2 regions of the Neobacillus sp. genome follow, and region 2 is predicted to be linked to the other one. Evidence: riboswitches for the same ligand, from Rfam matches in the RefSeq annotation. Region 2 holds a riboswitch; the other holds the start of a gene.
The links. Region 2 has a riboswitch for FMN ahead of RTR43_RS20075 (ECF transporter S component). Riboswitches for the same ligand answer to the same signal wherever they lie in the genome.
Positions count from the first base shown of each region.

Region 1: it holds a riboswitch for FMN, as region 2 does, so the genes downstream of both, ribD (bifunctional diaminohydroxyphosphoribosylaminopyrimidine deaminase/5-amino-6-(5-phosphoribosylamino)uracil reductase RibD) here and RTR43_RS20075 (ECF transporter S component) in region 2, are expected to answer to the same signal.

Region 1 covers NZ_DALZYO010000047.1:16,376-24,302, forward strand. The annotation lists gene ribH (6,7-dimethyl-8-ribityllumazine synthase) at 169-639, opposite strand; gene RTR43_RS22125 (bifunctional 3,4-dihydroxy-2-butanone-4-phosphate synthase/GTP cyclohydrolase II) at 666-1,859, opposite strand; gene ribE (riboflavin synthase) at 1,922-2,581, opposite strand; gene ribD (bifunctional diaminohydroxyphosphoribosylaminopyrimidine deaminase/5-amino-6-(5-phosphoribosylamino)uracil reductase RibD) at 2,597-3,679, opposite strand; FMN riboswitch at 3,806-3,953, opposite strand; gene RTR43_RS22140 (GyrI-like domain-containing protein) at 4,100-4,579, opposite strand; gene katA (catalase KatA) at 4,877-6,337, opposite strand; gene RTR43_RS22150 (hypothetical protein) at 6,746-6,949, shown strand; gene RTR43_RS22155 (YwbE family protein) at 6,942-7,142, shown strand; gene RTR43_RS22160 (cold-shock protein) at 7,218-7,418, opposite strand; gene RTR43_RS22165 (ABC transporter ATP-binding protein) at 7,583-7,927, opposite strand, start outside.
Region 2 covers NZ_DALZYO010000038.1:30,368-38,294, forward strand. The annotation lists gene RTR43_RS20045 (DUF2663 family protein) at 112-567, opposite strand; gene RTR43_RS20050 (LysM peptidoglycan-binding domain-containing protein) at 662-1,405, opposite strand; gene RTR43_RS20055 (CPBP family intramembrane glutamic endopeptidase) at 1,402-2,007, opposite strand; gene RTR43_RS20060 (RecQ family ATP-dependent DNA helicase) at 2,004-3,512, opposite strand; gene RTR43_RS20065 (YpbB family protein) at 3,512-4,549, opposite strand; gene RTR43_RS20070 (ferredoxin) at 4,812-5,060, shown strand; gene RTR43_RS20075 (ECF transporter S component) at 5,185-5,769, opposite strand; FMN riboswitch at 5,931-6,063, opposite strand; gene RTR43_RS20080 (peptidoglycan DD-metalloendopeptidase family protein) at 6,201-6,965, opposite strand; gene RTR43_RS20085 (hypothetical protein) at 7,139-7,927, opposite strand, start outside.

The sequences.
Region 1 (7,927 bases), on a different contig from region 2:
TTATAAAAAAAGTGGAATGGTTTGTATATGTTTTTTGCTTTAATTTAACACTCTATTTAAGTAGGAACTTTTTATATTATTTATTATTTCCAGATTAACCCTTTCCCTGGTGAGGAAACCAAGAAATACCTTCAATTCTGACCAACAATGAATTCTAGGTATTGTGTTTTATTGTTCAATATTTCTGCAAAGGTTAGCCATTTCGATTGCCGCAACTGCTGCATCCCAGCCCTTATTACCTGCCTTAGTTCCGGCACGCTCGATGGCCTGTTCAATCGAATCAGTTGTTAACACTCCAAAAATAATAGGAATGCCACTAGTTAATGCAGTCGTGGAGACTCCCTTTGCCGCTTCATTACATACATAATCAAAATGAGGAGTGGAACCTCGAATGACTGTACCGAGTGTGATAACAGCATCATATTTTTTACTATTGGCCAACTTTTGAGCGATCAATGGAATTTCAAATGCACCTGGAACCCAGGCGATATCAATGTCGGATTCATTGACTCCATGTCTTTTAAGGGCATCCTGCGCACCGCCTAATAATTTACTTGTAATGAATTCGTTAAACCGACCAACCACGATACCTACTTTTAATCCAGATCCTACCAAATTTCCTTCGAAAATATTTCCCATTGTGGAAACCTCCATATACTTATTGTTTAATAATGAAACAAATGACCAAGTTTATCGTGCTTTGTTCTTAAATAATTGGCATTTTCCGTTCTCATTTCCATTTGTAGCGGCACCCGTTCCACTACCTCAAGATCATATCCTTTTAGACCTTTTATTTTTCGTGGGTTATTCGTTAATAACAGCATTTTTTTTATGCCTAAATCCTTCAAAATTTGGGCTCCAATGCCGTATTCTCTTAAATCGGCACCAAAACCAAGCTTTTCATTGGCTTCTACGGTATCATAGCCTTCTTCTTGAAGCTTATAGGCTCTTAGTTTATTTAGCAAACCGATACCACGGCCTTCCTGACGCATATACAACAGGACTCCATTCCCCGCATGATTAATTTGGCTTAAGGCAGCATGGAGCTGTGGTCCGCAATCACAGCGGTACGAACCGAAAACATCACCTGTCAAACATTCTGAGTGAACTCTAACAAGGACAGGAGTTTCAGGATCAATTTCACCCTTCACTAAGGCGACATGCTCTTTTCCGTCAACAAGATTCGAATAACCGACCGCTTTAAAGGTGCCAAATTCTGTAGGTAAATTAATTTCTACTTCTCGTTTAATTAAGTTATCCTTTTTGTTTCTGTATTCAATCAAGTCTTTTATCGTTATCATTTTCACGTTTAGATTATCAGCAATTTTACGAAGCTGAGGAACACGCGCCATCGTACCGTCCTCATTCATGATTTCACAAATGACCCCGGTAGGCTTGGCGCCACATAATTTAGCTAGGTCTACTGCTGCTTCCGTATGTCCTGTTCTTCGCAGCACCCCACCTTTTTTAGCTATAAGCGGAAAAATATGACCAGGTCTTTTAAAATCAGCAGCTTTAGACGCTGGATCCAGCATGCTTAAAACTGTGGCGGAACGTTCAAAGGCAGAAATCCCAGTTGTTGAAAATTTATGGTCAATGCTTACAGTAAAAGCAGTTCCATGTGAATCCGTATTGTTTGAAACCATCGGGAGTAAGTCAAGTTTTTGTGCTAATTCTTCCTCGATAGGAACACATACGAGTCCTCGTCCATAGGTGACCATGAAATTAATCACATCTGGTGAAGTTTTTTCAGCTAGGGCGATAAAGTCCCCTTCATTTTCTCTATCCTCGTCATCGCAAACAATGACAACCTTTCCTTCTTTTAAATCAGTTATGGCTTCATCAATTGTATTAAACACGCCATATCACTCCTCTTTATATTACAAAACCCTGGCTAAACCAAGTTTTTCCGAATTATCGATTATAAAAAGCCGTTTTCTTCTAAAAATTTCGTGGTTATCGCTGTCCTACTTTTTTGCTGATTATCTAATGTCATCTTGTTAAAAAAATGTCCAACGTATTTTCCAATCATGTCACATTCTAAATTGACGATATCCCCGGAACCCTTTAGTCCCAAGACCGTTTCCGACAATGTATGTGGAATTAGTGATATCGTAAAACTATTTTCCGTTACGCCAAAGACAGTAAGGCTTGTCCCATCCACTGCAATGGAACCTTTTAATATCACATACTTTAACAATTCTTCATCGGCTTCAATTGTATAATAAACTGCATTTTCGAAGGCCTGTTTACTTTTAATAACTCCTGTTCCATCGATATGTCCTGAGACGAAATGACCGCCAAACCTTCCACCAGCTGCCATTGCCCTTTCCAAATTAACTTTGGAACCCCGCTTAACCATCTTTAAACTGGTCGCATTGACTGTTTCCGGCATCACATCTACCGTGAAATGATTGCCTGAAAAAGTTGTAACTGTTAGGCATACGCCGTTGACAGCAATGCTGTCTCCAAGATGCACATCTTTAAGGATTTTTTTCGCATCTAATGTAAGAACAAACGACTCACCTGTCCGTTGGATATTCGAGACTACCCCAATTTCCTCAATGATTCCGGTAAACATAATAATTCCTGCTCCTTACTTAGGTTCAGCGATAATTCTTATATCGCTGCCAATCATATCCACCTGTTTAATGTTCAGCAAAACAGCCTCGGCCATTTTTTCAATTCCTTCACCACCGAATAGGGTTGGGGCTAGTTTTCCACCTATTAATTTCGGTGCAATATAGGTAATGATTTGTTGGAAGGCACGTTCCTTTAAAAAACTGCCATGCACTTCTGATCCGCCTTCGACAAAAAGCGAAGTGATTCCCCTTTTTCCTAAAGTCACTAACAGATCTTTAATGATTATCTGCTGTTTTTCCAATTTAATCACTTCAATCCCTATTTCGGTAAACTGTTCTACTCGTTTTTGGTCGACTTCAGCCCCTGTGATAAGCCATGTTGGTGCCAAAAAATCTTTAATTACTTTCGCGTTCTGCGGTGTCCTCAGATGAGTATCCAATATGATCCGAATTGGGTTTTTACCACCTGTCTCAAGCCTTGTCGTCAAGCTGGGATTATCCTGTATTACCGTATTTACACCAACTAAAATCCCGTCATGCTGATGGCGCAATTGATGAACATCACTTCTCGCTTCCTCACCTGTAATCCACATGCTTTCACCGGTTACTGTTGCCGTTTTTCCATCCAAACTGGCAGCAGATTTCAAGGTGACAAAGGGAAGGTTTGTTTGGATGTTATAGAAAAAGGCTTTATTCAGCTCTAGTGCCTGCTGTTGCAGCATTCCAACTTCCACTTCGATTCCTGCCTTTTTCATTCGTTCCATACCTGTACCTGCAACTTGGGGATTTGGATCAGTAGTTGCAACAAATACTTTACGCACACCTGTCTTTATTACCAAATCTGAGCAGGGCGGTGTCTTTCCGAAATGGCTGCATGGCTCGAGTGTTACATACAAGGTTGAATCTTTTGCTTTATCTCCAGCCATTTGAATAGCATGTACCTCTGCATGAGGTTCACCCGCTTTTAAATGTGCCCCCATGCCAATAATTTGATTTTCCTTCACCAGTACGGCACCAACAACGGGATTGGGTGATGTTTGCCCCAACGTGCCTTTGGCAAGATTTAAAGCTAATTTCATGTAGTCGGTATCGTTCATAGTCCTTACTCCCTTAAAAAGGATATAAAAAGACCCTGAAGACAAAAGGTCTTCAGGGTCCTGAAAAAAGACAATAGAAAATTAAGGCTTAAAAATAGGTACAATTCACCCTACCCTTAATCCTGCCTTTTCCTTCTCCCATCCAGACTTTAACTGTCGGTCCTGGAGTTTCACCAGATCCACCGTTTAACAAAATATGTTAACCGGGTCACGGACTAAGAAGCATTGCTTCATCACCGCCGGTTAGGAATTTCACCTGACCCCGAAGGAAATTATTCGAATATACATTTATATGTTATTATACTTAATTCAAACAGTAAAGGGAAATGCACAAAACAAAGCCCTGAAAAGAAGCAAAAAAATAATGGGAGGTGGTACTCCTCCCAAAAATCACATTACTATTAATTAAATTTATTTCTTTCATTGATTATTTTTTTTATAAGACTTTACTGGTAAATATATCTCAAAATACAGGTCACCATTCGCATTTTGGTGTTTATATTTTTCTTTATAGATTTCTAAACTTAATGCATGATGATCCTGTTCATAGCCATACTCTTGCATCCAAGAGAACATTTGTAGGTATGTATTTTCAACTCCATCCAGACTGCCCTTATAGGTAGTGAAAACATAGTTTTTACTGGGAATCGTAAAACCGACCATACCTGCAGGGATTTGACTGATTTTTTCAACTGGTTTGGTTACATAATAGGTAAGCTCCGTTTCCCGGCTGTGAAATGGGGCAATCAAAACTGGTTCATCTGTCTGATATGATACTTCATCAAGACGTTGCTCCATGTTTCTAAAGAGACTCGAAATTGTTCCCAACTGTGAATATGTGCCATTCCAACAAATTCCAACTACATTTATATCTTCTTTTTCGATCACTTGGATATCCAAGCAAATCCCCCCTTTAATCTCTATCTTATTTCTATAATTCTAAAAATATCCCTTAAAATCCTGCAAAGAAAATTCGACTAAATCATCAGTTTTATAATGGCTAAATAATAAAATAACGACAAAAAACATCATTTTACCATAATTTTCCGTAATAACCATTTTTTTAAAATAGTATTAAAATAGATAAAAAAAGCAGCGGAGACATGGTTCCGCTGCTTGAACAATTATTATTTTAGGGTCACTGGGTTTTAAAAATCATTTATGCATTTAGTATTCTTTTTTTAATAGTTAACTAGATTATTTAACTTCTTGCGGTATCGCTAAATTCAAGCCCTTTGCGACTCTCTCACCATACTCAGGATCTGCTTTGTAAAAATGCTGAATCTGACGAAGCTTGATGTCCTCTCTCTCAACTGGCTTCATGGCACCTACGACCGTTTCCACCAACCTTGAGCGCTCCTCTTCTGACATTAAACGATAAAGGTCACCCGCTTGCGTGTAATGGTCGTGCTCATCATAAGCAACCTGTTCAGCCACACCTGTCACCTGGAAGGCTGTTTGCTTATGTTCAGGTGTTTCCTTAGGTCCTCCATAGCTGTTTGGTTCATAATAAACCGAACCGCCGCCATTATTGTCAGACCGCATTGCACCGTCACGTTGATAGTTATTTACTTCCACTTTTGGCCGGTTAATTGGCAGCAAGTTATGATTCGGTCCGACACGATAACGGTGCGCATCAGAATAAGCGAAGATACGACCTTGAAGCATCTTATCAGGAGAAGCCTCAACACCTGGTACCATTGTTCCTGGTGAGAATGTAGCCTGTTCCACCTCTGCAAAATAGTTTTCAGGATTGCGATTAAGCACCATCCGCCCTATCTCTATTAACGGATAATCCTTATGTGACCAGACCTTTGTGACATCAAATGGATCAAAGCGATATGAAAAGGCATCTTCAAATGGCATAATTTGCACATGTAATTTCCATGCTGGGAAGTCGCCCTTATCAATGGCATTAAACAAATCTTCTGTATGATAATCAGGGTTTTCACCTGCTAATTTAGCTGCAACTTCATTCGTCATGTTTTTGACATCTTGTTCTGTTTTAAAGTGGTATTTTACCCAAACAGCTTCTCCGTCAGCATTTACCCATTTAAATGTATGGCTTCCATAACCATTCATATGACGAAGTGTGGCAGGAATCCCACGGTCACCCATTAGGTATGTAACTTGGTGTAAAGATTCAGGTGATAAGGACCAGAAATCCCAGACGGCATTTGGATTTTTCAAATGTGATTTTGGATCTCTTTTTTGCGTATGAATGAAATCAGGGAATTTAATAGCATCACGAATAAAGAAAATAGGAGTGTTATTTCCGACAAGATCATAATTTCCTTCTTCTGTATAAAACTTGACTGAAAATCCACGAGGGTCACGAACAGTATCGGAAGAGCCTAGTTCACCCGCTACTGTTGAGAATCGAATAAACATTGGTGTACGCTTACCAACCCCATTAAACAACTTGGCTTTTGTGTATTTTGACATGTCATTTGTCACTTCGAAGTAACCATGTGCTCCTGCCCCCTTAGCATGCACAACACGCTCAGGCACACGTTCCCTGTTAAAGTGAGCCAATTTCTCAATTAAGTGTACATCTTGAATTAATGTCGGTCCATGCATTCCTGCTGTCATTGAGTTTTGGTTATCACCGACTGGAGCTCCAGTTCCCGTTGTTAAGTGTTTGTTTTCATTACTCACTTCATCACCTCGTAAATTATTTTTTAGAGCCAATAACTAAATTATAATATAAATTTATAAATAATCAATACTAAATTATAATAAATATAAAGTAATATTGTTTATTAAAAAAGACATCTACCACTATAATATAGGTATTAAAAATAAAGGACGTTATTCCAAAATTGCTGAATAACGTCCTAAAAATTTCTATTTAAGTGAATTGTGAAGTCGTGCCCTAGTTGCAGATAGAAAATAGTGGAAGGACATCACCTATCTTTTATTCTACCATGTTTCCGTATTAATTGAAAGTTTAGAATAATACAAAATAAACAATCGTTAAATTTTTCATAGCAGTTTTTTAATGATAAATTTTAATCTGGTGGAAAATAGATTATACTGTATTTAATAAGGTTTAGGAGGATTACAATGAATGATACAAATGAAAAAAAGACAATAGAAGAGCCAAAAAGGAAAATTAGTTTACAGGAAGCTATGAAGCTGCAGCTTGAAAACAAGAAAAACAAAGCAGCGGCAGGAAATTCCGGCTCAAATAATTCACAAACAACCAAACAGATGAAGAGCCAGCAGACGAAAAAAGTGAGTAATTCTCGGAGAAAAATGGGTGTCTAACGGTCAAAATAGAAAAGAAATTCTCCCCGGTGCTTTTGTCAAAATAGTCCTAAAAGCGGATCAAAAAAGTGGCACTCTTACAGCAGGGGTAGTTAAGGATATATTGACCAAATCTAGTTTTCATCCACATGGAATTAAAGTAAGATTAACCAATGGACAAGTTGGCAGAGTCAAAGAGATTCAAAAAAATTAAAAATCGCAAACGCCTCTTTGCCTGCTAACGAAAAAACAGACTCCGAATGATGGAGTCTGTTTTATTCATTGGTCATTATGATTTACGAACGTTTACCGCTTGTGGTCCACGTTGGCCATTTTCGATTTCAAACGTAACCTCTTGACCCTCATCTAAGGACTTGTATCCTTCACTTTGAATTGCCGAGAAGTGAACGAATACATCTTCTCCACCCTCACGCTCAATGAACCCAAAACCTTTTTCACTGTTAAACCATTTTACTTTACCATGTTCCATTTCTTTGTAGCCTCCTAGCATGTAACAATTACATGATTTTGCAAATTATACTTGCCCAATTATTTTAGCCCTTCAATTATCTTCTTATACACAGCTAATTCCAAAAAGAACTAAAATTTTTTTAAGAATAAATTACCCATTTACAGAAAATAATTCTATAAAGATTATTGCTGAAACTGCACCCGATGAAGGTTTGCAAAAATACCACCTTGCTCAATAAGCTCATCATGTCTGCCCTCTTCAGCGATACCGTCCTCAGTCACGACGATAATGCGGTCGGCATTACGAATCGTTGCAAGCCTATGGGCAATAATAAGAGTGGTTCTGTTTTGGGCAAGTTCTGTCAAAGCTTCCTGAATGACCATTTCAGTTTCGGTATCAAGAGCAGAGGTAGCTTCATCCAAAATCAAGATTGGTGGATTTTTCAAAAACATCCGTGCAATCGCAAGCCGCTGCTTTTGGCCGCCAGAGAGCTTTAAGCCCCTCTCACCAATTTGTGTCTCATAGCC
Region 2 (7,927 bases):
GAGAAGAGCGAAGTACACTAGCCGATGGCGCCTGAAGCTGGACATTTCTCGAAGTCCAATGTTATAAATTCTTATATTATAAAAATAAGAAGCAGGGATGTAAACTGCTTCTTATTTCTTTTCATGATAGAGATTAATATCGTACTTATTTTTCATCATTTCAAAAACAATGTGACGATGTTTCCATTCTTCTTCTTTTTTCCATAAATCCTTGCTGCGGTCAACAATTTCACACCTTAAGTCTTGGTATTCTTTTTCCTTTTTCTCCTTTTGCTGCTTTAATAGATTCATCGCACCAAAGCCTAATATGGTTAACGCTAACAAATATATATTGATCCCATCGTTTAATGTAGCAGACAACATAGCTAAAAAAGAATAAGAATAGTGCTCGGCAATGGTGAAATAGAAATAAACAAAGAAAGAGAAAGCAAAAAAAAGGGTTGCATATATTGATAAATAATGCCATCTTTTCGTATCATCAAACTTTTTCTTTCTTTTCCTTACATTTTCTAGCATTTGCTTGGTTGCTTTATCAGTATTTTCAATTAATTGGATGGGAGAGTCCATCTAATCACCTTCCATTTCCATACATACTTATGTCCTTGTCCCTCAAATTATGTTTAATATATATAAAAAAACCGACCAAAGTGATATTGATCGGTTACTTGTTTAATGGTATTTTCAAAACCTGACCAACTTGAATTTGATCGCTCTTCAGATTGTTGGCTTTCTTAATAATATCGATACCATTTGCTGATTGATAATACTTTTTCCCAAGTTTAAAAAGGGTTTCTTGAGGCTGAACTTTATGATAGATGATTTTACTTGTCTTTGTTGTCGTCGTATTGGTTGGGCTTTTAGTCGTCTCTGTTTGTGACTGACTATTCTTATCTGAATCCTGCTTATTGGTATTGTCTACATTTGAACTTGGGGTTTGAACAGTTGTATTAGGATGATTATTAGCATCTGGCTGTTCACTGTCGACCTTAGGCTCTTCTTTTTTTTCCTCAGGATTACCTATTTCACTATTATCTTGCTTAGTTTCCTTGGCTTCCTCGGATTTATTGGAATTAGCTTTGTTTTCTTTTTTCGACTTTTCAAAGTTGACGGTTTCATATCCGACTGTGCCGCCAGAAGTTTTTTCATTTACCTTCATTAATTTTCCATCATTAAGATATGAAATTACACTTAAAATTATGATAGGAAGTAGGATAAAACATAAAACTAATAAGCGAATAATTGGGTATTTTAGCTTCCATTTTGTTTTTTTCTTCTTTTGACGATGGATCTCCTCTCTAGGAGGTAAATGGTCACTTTCTTCAATTAATTCATTTTGTTCATTAATTTTTTGAATCCGCTGCTTTAATCTTTCCGCTTGATCTCTATATGGTTCTTCTTTGTTCATGGAGCAGTTCCCCCTTGTTCATCAGCCATTTTCATTCGGCTAATTTTTATATATACACCCAAAAGAAAATCGATAACAAAATGCATCATAATGGTTACAGCTAAATTACCGGTCCACTCATATACCATTCCAATAATAAAACTTAATAAGACAATATTAAGAAATAAGAACCAATTAAACAGGTAGCGAAAGTGAATGACAGCGAAAATAATGCTGGCCAGGATGAGACCAACCTTTGTTTGAATAATTCCACGGAATAGCAATTCCTCACTACAAGCCACAAACGCAGCAATTACCAATATATGTAAGGTTGTTCTCTTTTTAAAAATTCTTTCATTCAACCCACCGTCATCATAATAAGATGAAGGCAACCATTTCATTAATACAATATCCATTATAACAACTGTAACACCTGCAGGTATTCCAATGACCACAATATTTAAGTCATTCAAGTGAATATTGTTCAAAAAGGAGAAATGATCAAATAAAAGAAACCCTAAAATGAACGAAATCGCAAGGAGAATTATTTGGGTCATATACAAATGAAATAGCAATTCTTTTTCAGTTAAACTTGAGATTAGGTCATTATACTTCTTTTTCATTTGGTCAACCCACTATTAAGTAATATTTTGGCAAGATAATCCTTCCACTTCTCTTCTTCAGCTGTTAAAACTGGAGTTTTTTTATTGGATTTATACTCGCTTAATTGCAAACCACATTGATCGCAGCACGAAGGAACCTTGTCGGATAATATTTCAGTAAAATAATCTAAGATTGATTCACGTCTGCATGAGGTTGATTCTACCCATTTTTTCATTCTAAAAATATTCGATTTCTTAATTGTTATTCTTTTCTTAACAAATTCTTTAATAGTTACTTGTAAATAATCACTGGAACTTGTTTGTGGTTGTGGGCTGTAAACAAAATCCTCAATAATTCGCCATTGTATTTCTGAAAAACCACCAAGCTCTTTTAAGTGATTGTTTAATTTAAATCTTCCATCCATTAAGGGTTGTTCATCCGCCAATCTGTTGAACAGCCAATCAATTTGCTGCATAGAAGGCAATTCGCCTTCTGCAAGCTGAATCGGAAGCTGCTCGTCACCCGGCGAATATAATAGAATAGCAATACTAGGCAATCCATCCCGTCCTGCCCTGCCGATTTCCTGTAGATAGGATTCTATTTGCATCGGCATGTGAAAGTGGATAATAAATCGAATATTTTCTTTATTTACGCCCATTCCAAATGCACTTGTTGCACAGATTACATCGAGCTGGCCGTAAATAAACTGTTGTTGAATCAAAATTCTTGTAGTTTGATCTAATCCCCCGTGGTAGGCCATTGCTTGACATATTTCTTTTTCTACCAATAATGACGCCATTTGTTCTGCAGCTTTTTTACTAGAAAAATATATGATCCCAGGCTTTTGCAGCCATGAAACTAGGTCAATTACTCGGTTTTGCTTATCATGGTAATCGGTTATTTGTTCAACATAGTAGGCTATATTCGGGCGGTCAATCGTCGATTCTACTTTGATCATTTCTTCTAACCCAAGGGAAGCTATTATATCCTCTCTCACCTTACTTGTCGCTGTCGCTGTAAGGGCAAGTGTGAGGGGATTCCCAAGCTTCTTTCGAATCTCACCCAGCTTTGAATAATCGGGACGAAAATCATAACCCCATTGGGAGATACAATGGGCCTCATCGACCACAAACAACGAGATGGTCATTTCCTGAATCCTGCTAATAATAAAGGGAATCTGCAACATTTCAGGAGAAAGAAAAATATACTTGTAGCTGCTTAGCTGCCGAAGTGCACTATTTCTTTCTGCGACAGAAAGAAAAGAATTCAAGGCAATGATCCTTTTTTCGCCAAACCGCATAAACTGCTCCACTTGGTCCTGCATAAGAGAAAGAAGTGGAGAAATAATCAAAATCTGCCCTTTTAAAACATAACCAGGAAGCTGGTAACACAACGATTTTCCTGTACCTGTCGGCAGCATCGCCAATGTATGTTGCCCGGAAAGTATGGACGAGATGACTTCTTTTTGTCCTGTTTTAAACGAATGATAACCAAAATATTTTTCTAAAATACTTTCTAACTCCATTATCGACCACCATACTTTGCCAGCACTAATCTAATTTGAAAATAAGTTGCTGTCTTCAGTTTTTCCCTAATAATCTTTAGCTGTCTCGTTGCTGAGTCCCGGGATATTTCCAAAATCTTTGTTTGTAACTCTTTATCTACATAAACATCTATAGGAAAATTATCTATATTTAAGGCAAACTCAACGAGATGGTCTTCAATAGTACTTAATTTCAAATGCCTGTAAGTGGCAATCATATCAAGGGAATATCCATGTTTCAATAACGCCCACGTTTTCTGTGAAGAGTGAGTTAATTCATTATCTTGCTGCAGTTCGTGGAAAAGAAGGGATAGAATCCTAAAACGATTAGACTCGCAGTTAATTTTTTGAATCAAGTAATGAAGTGTGTGAATAAATCCGATATGGTAATCGTGAATTTCCATATGTAACTTTTGGGCTGCCTGCCTAGGAGTTAATCCTATTTGTTGAAAACCAGTTAACCGAAATACCAATAGAGAGGGATCTATCTCAGTTGCATCATTAAAACAGTCTACCAGCTCGAAAAAAACAAGTCTGCCAACTTCTTTCCTTGGTGCTTGGATTTCTTTTAAAACAGCTTTCAGCCATTTATGAACATCTTTGTTTTTTTGGATGGGAACGTATCTTGCTTCCTGGTAAACAAGATTCGAAGTGACCTGAATAAATAGACTCAGTCTTTCCCAAACCTGCGATGTGAATAAATGATATTTCCATCCATTCATAAAATAGGGTAGTGGATGGGTGGTTAAAACTGACTTTCCCAAGGATGTCACAAGGAATCGCTGCTCCATTGAGGGATAGATCCACTTTTTTTTTAGCAAGGATTGAATTATTTCTTCAAAGGATTCTCTCGTTAAAGATTCATATATCCCAAAAAACTTTTTCAAAGAATATAAATGAGCATCCTGGATGGTTTGTGAGGATCTTTTTCCATTCAAAAGGTGATAGACAGAATAAATCGTCCGTTCACTGTCTAATTGTTTTAAACAATATAAAATAATGGGTTCTATTTGCAGCATTCAGGGCCTCCCATCACTTTTTCGCTTTATATCGACAAAATACCGTTTTTTTCTATTCTTATTTTAACATGAAATGAAGGAGGTTGTTGCCAAAATATGTGGAAGTTTAAGAAAATCAACTAAACAACCACGTTTTTAATAGTATTTTTCTATTGAAAAGTTGCTCATACAGTTTTACAATAGAAATGTGTAATGCGTTTCCATTTTAAACATGGATAATGAGTAAGAATAATTTTTGTTATTTAATTGGGAGGTTTTTTTCATGGCAAAGTATACAATTGTGGATAAAGAAACTTGCATCGCATGTGGTGCATGTGGCGCTGCTGCACCAGATATTTATGATTATGATGATGAAGGTATTGCATTTGTAACTCTTGACGATAATGAAGGTATCGTTGAAATTCCAGATGTATTGATCGATGATATGATGGATGCATTTGAAGGCTGTCCAACTGATTCAATCAAAGTTGCTGACGAATCATTTGATGGCAATCCAACTAAATTCGAATAATATTTTGTCCAAAAGATATTCTTAAGCTACTAACCCCCACCTTCCTTAGGCGGGGGTTTTCCTATTTACAGAGTTATAAAAATAAAAGCAACCAGGAGCAAAAACCTGATTGCTTTTCACGCTATTATGCACTTTTTACCGTTGAAAATTTATTAATCCACGCCTGCATTCTAGTGAACAGTAACATAAAGACAAATGACATAGCAACACCTTTTAGTATATTGAACGGTAGAATTCCAGGTACCACATAGTTACGCAGGTCAGGATAATGCAAAATTGCTGTATAGGCAGGGAGAATAAAAAAATAATTTAATACACTCATCATAACTGCCATTGTCATTGTGCCGAGTATTAAAGCAAATGTCATGCCTTTTCTCGTCTTTATTTTATTGTATACATAATAGGTCGGTAAAATAAACAGAATGCCCGCCAGAAAATTAGCAATATGGCCTATTGGAATCCCTGTTTGACTTCCAGTCGCAATATAATTTAGAACATTTTTGAAAAACTCAACTAATATTCCCGCTATTGGTCCAAAGATTAAAGCGGCAATTAACGCTGGAATGTCGCTGAAATCGACTAATAAAAAATTTTGGAACGGCGGCAGCGGAAAATTTAATAGCATTAAAAGATATGCGATACTGCTCAGCATTCCAATTGAAACATATACCCTTACCTTTGACTTCTTTGTGTTCTTCACTTTCTTCATCTTCCTCTCTCCTTTTTTGATCCATCGTGTAAGGAAGAGAGGTTCAGCAAACTGTCGACCCATGTAAATAAAAATCCCCCAAGAATAATTACTTGAGGGAGTTACTAAGGCACGCTTAATAAACGTTCAATCAATCATTATTTTTTGAACGTCTGCAGAACCTCCATCTTCTCCCATCCAGACTATACTGTCGGCTTTGGAATCACACCAAATCCTGCCTATAAAGGCTCGCGGGCTTATGAGAATAACTCAAATACCGCCGATCGGGAATTTCACCCTGCCCCGAAGATAGATCGATATTAAATTACAAGATTATTATACTGGAAAACGCAGCTTTTGTTAAGCAAAAGAAATATCCATTTATTTTATTGGTTATTATTAAACATTTTCGCACCATAAACCAGCAAAATCTATGTCTACAGGTTACACAATTACTGAACGATTAAAGTTTGATTTACCCTAATTAAGTCTGAATTGAGATGATTTATTTCTTTTATTCGATTTATTGAAATATTTTGTTTCCTAGAAATGGAGTACAATGTATCCCCAGGTTTAACAATATATCTTCCATTGGTTGGTGAATCTATTCCTCCCGCTGCCTCTTGCTGAATTTGCGGGTATAAATGGCTACTTGCTACCATAACGTTATTACCGATACCTGCAATGCCCCCCTGTACAGCTTCGCCAACATCCACTTTACCAAGCAGTATTTCTGGATCCTGTGCATTTTTCTTATCGAATCTCCATTCTAATTGATGAGCTTCAAAATGAAGATGAGTTCCGGTTGCCTGCCCTGTTTTCCCCATATTCCCAATTACCTCACCCTGCTCAATATTTTGCCCCGCTGAAACAGCTCGCTTGTTTAAATGGGCATAAACCGTTACAAATTGATTTGGGTGTTTAAGAAACACTACATTCCCATATGTATTAGAGTAGTACGATTTCACCACCAATCCATCGTCAACAGCAAGAACAGGAGTGTCCCATTTTCCGGCTATATCAATTCCTTTATGCGTTCCATGCCTCGTTCCATATGTATCAGAAATGACACCATCTGATGGCCAAATCCAGCTGTCCTTCATTTCCTTTGTATCAGACAAACTTGCCGCCTCTGAATGCTTTCCACCCAAAAATAATAAACTGATACAAAGCGCCATAATAATGGCAATCAAAAATCTCTTTATGTAGTCACGCATTTTCGATTTTCCTCCTTATAACTTGTCCTCTCCTCCACACCATATGTCGGTTTGTTCATGTTTAGTACATTTTGACACTTCGAGGAGTGACTTGAGCATACTTGTTATAATTTGGAGTATTTCACTATTTTATTCATAAAAAAAATCAACCACTATGGGTTGATTTGATAAGTCTATTGGATGGTGCGTAAATTAGGCGCTACTGGCACTTTGTTCTCTTTGGATAAATCGAATGAACCGATGTGTGTTAACGGAGAATCCTTTACAATCACTTTTTCCAAACCAAATTCTTTTGCGGTTAGCAATAGAGCCTCAAAAGAAGATGAAGTGAGTTGATTATCTTTCAATTCCGAATGACCCTTAAATGATACATATAAGGTTCTATCAATAACAGTAACGTCATTTAACGGCTGTAATGGCAATAGTGAATTTTTTAAACCTAGTACTGGTATATCGGTCTGCATTGCCTGAAAGGCTGCATTTATATCTTTATACGAATCTTCAGATGGTGTTAGGAATGGGTAGTCGCTCCCTTTGGGATAGTAAAAGAAAAAGGCATGATTTTTTTTATTAACAATATCAAGATTTTCCATCTTCCCAAATCTCTCAAAATCAATTCCAGGTTGACCATTTGTTGTAAGTATTATTTTATTACTATTGCTATTGGAAGATATATCATTTATTAATGCATTAATAAAAGTTAGTTCCATAGATCCCAGTCCGTACTGATGGTTCTCAGGAACATCAACCTTGATACTATTATTTTCTTCATAAAGCTCCCTTGTCAGATTAAGCGGGTAGAACTCACCTAATCCCCACTCTTTTTCCTTTAAGTTCGCCATATTTTCATTAAACAGAGTAAGCCGGGACGTATCCTTCGCAGCAGGAACGATAATGGAAACAGGAATGAGTATTTGAACATCTGGATCGGGTATCCAATAGGTTAACACTGTTTTTCCGTC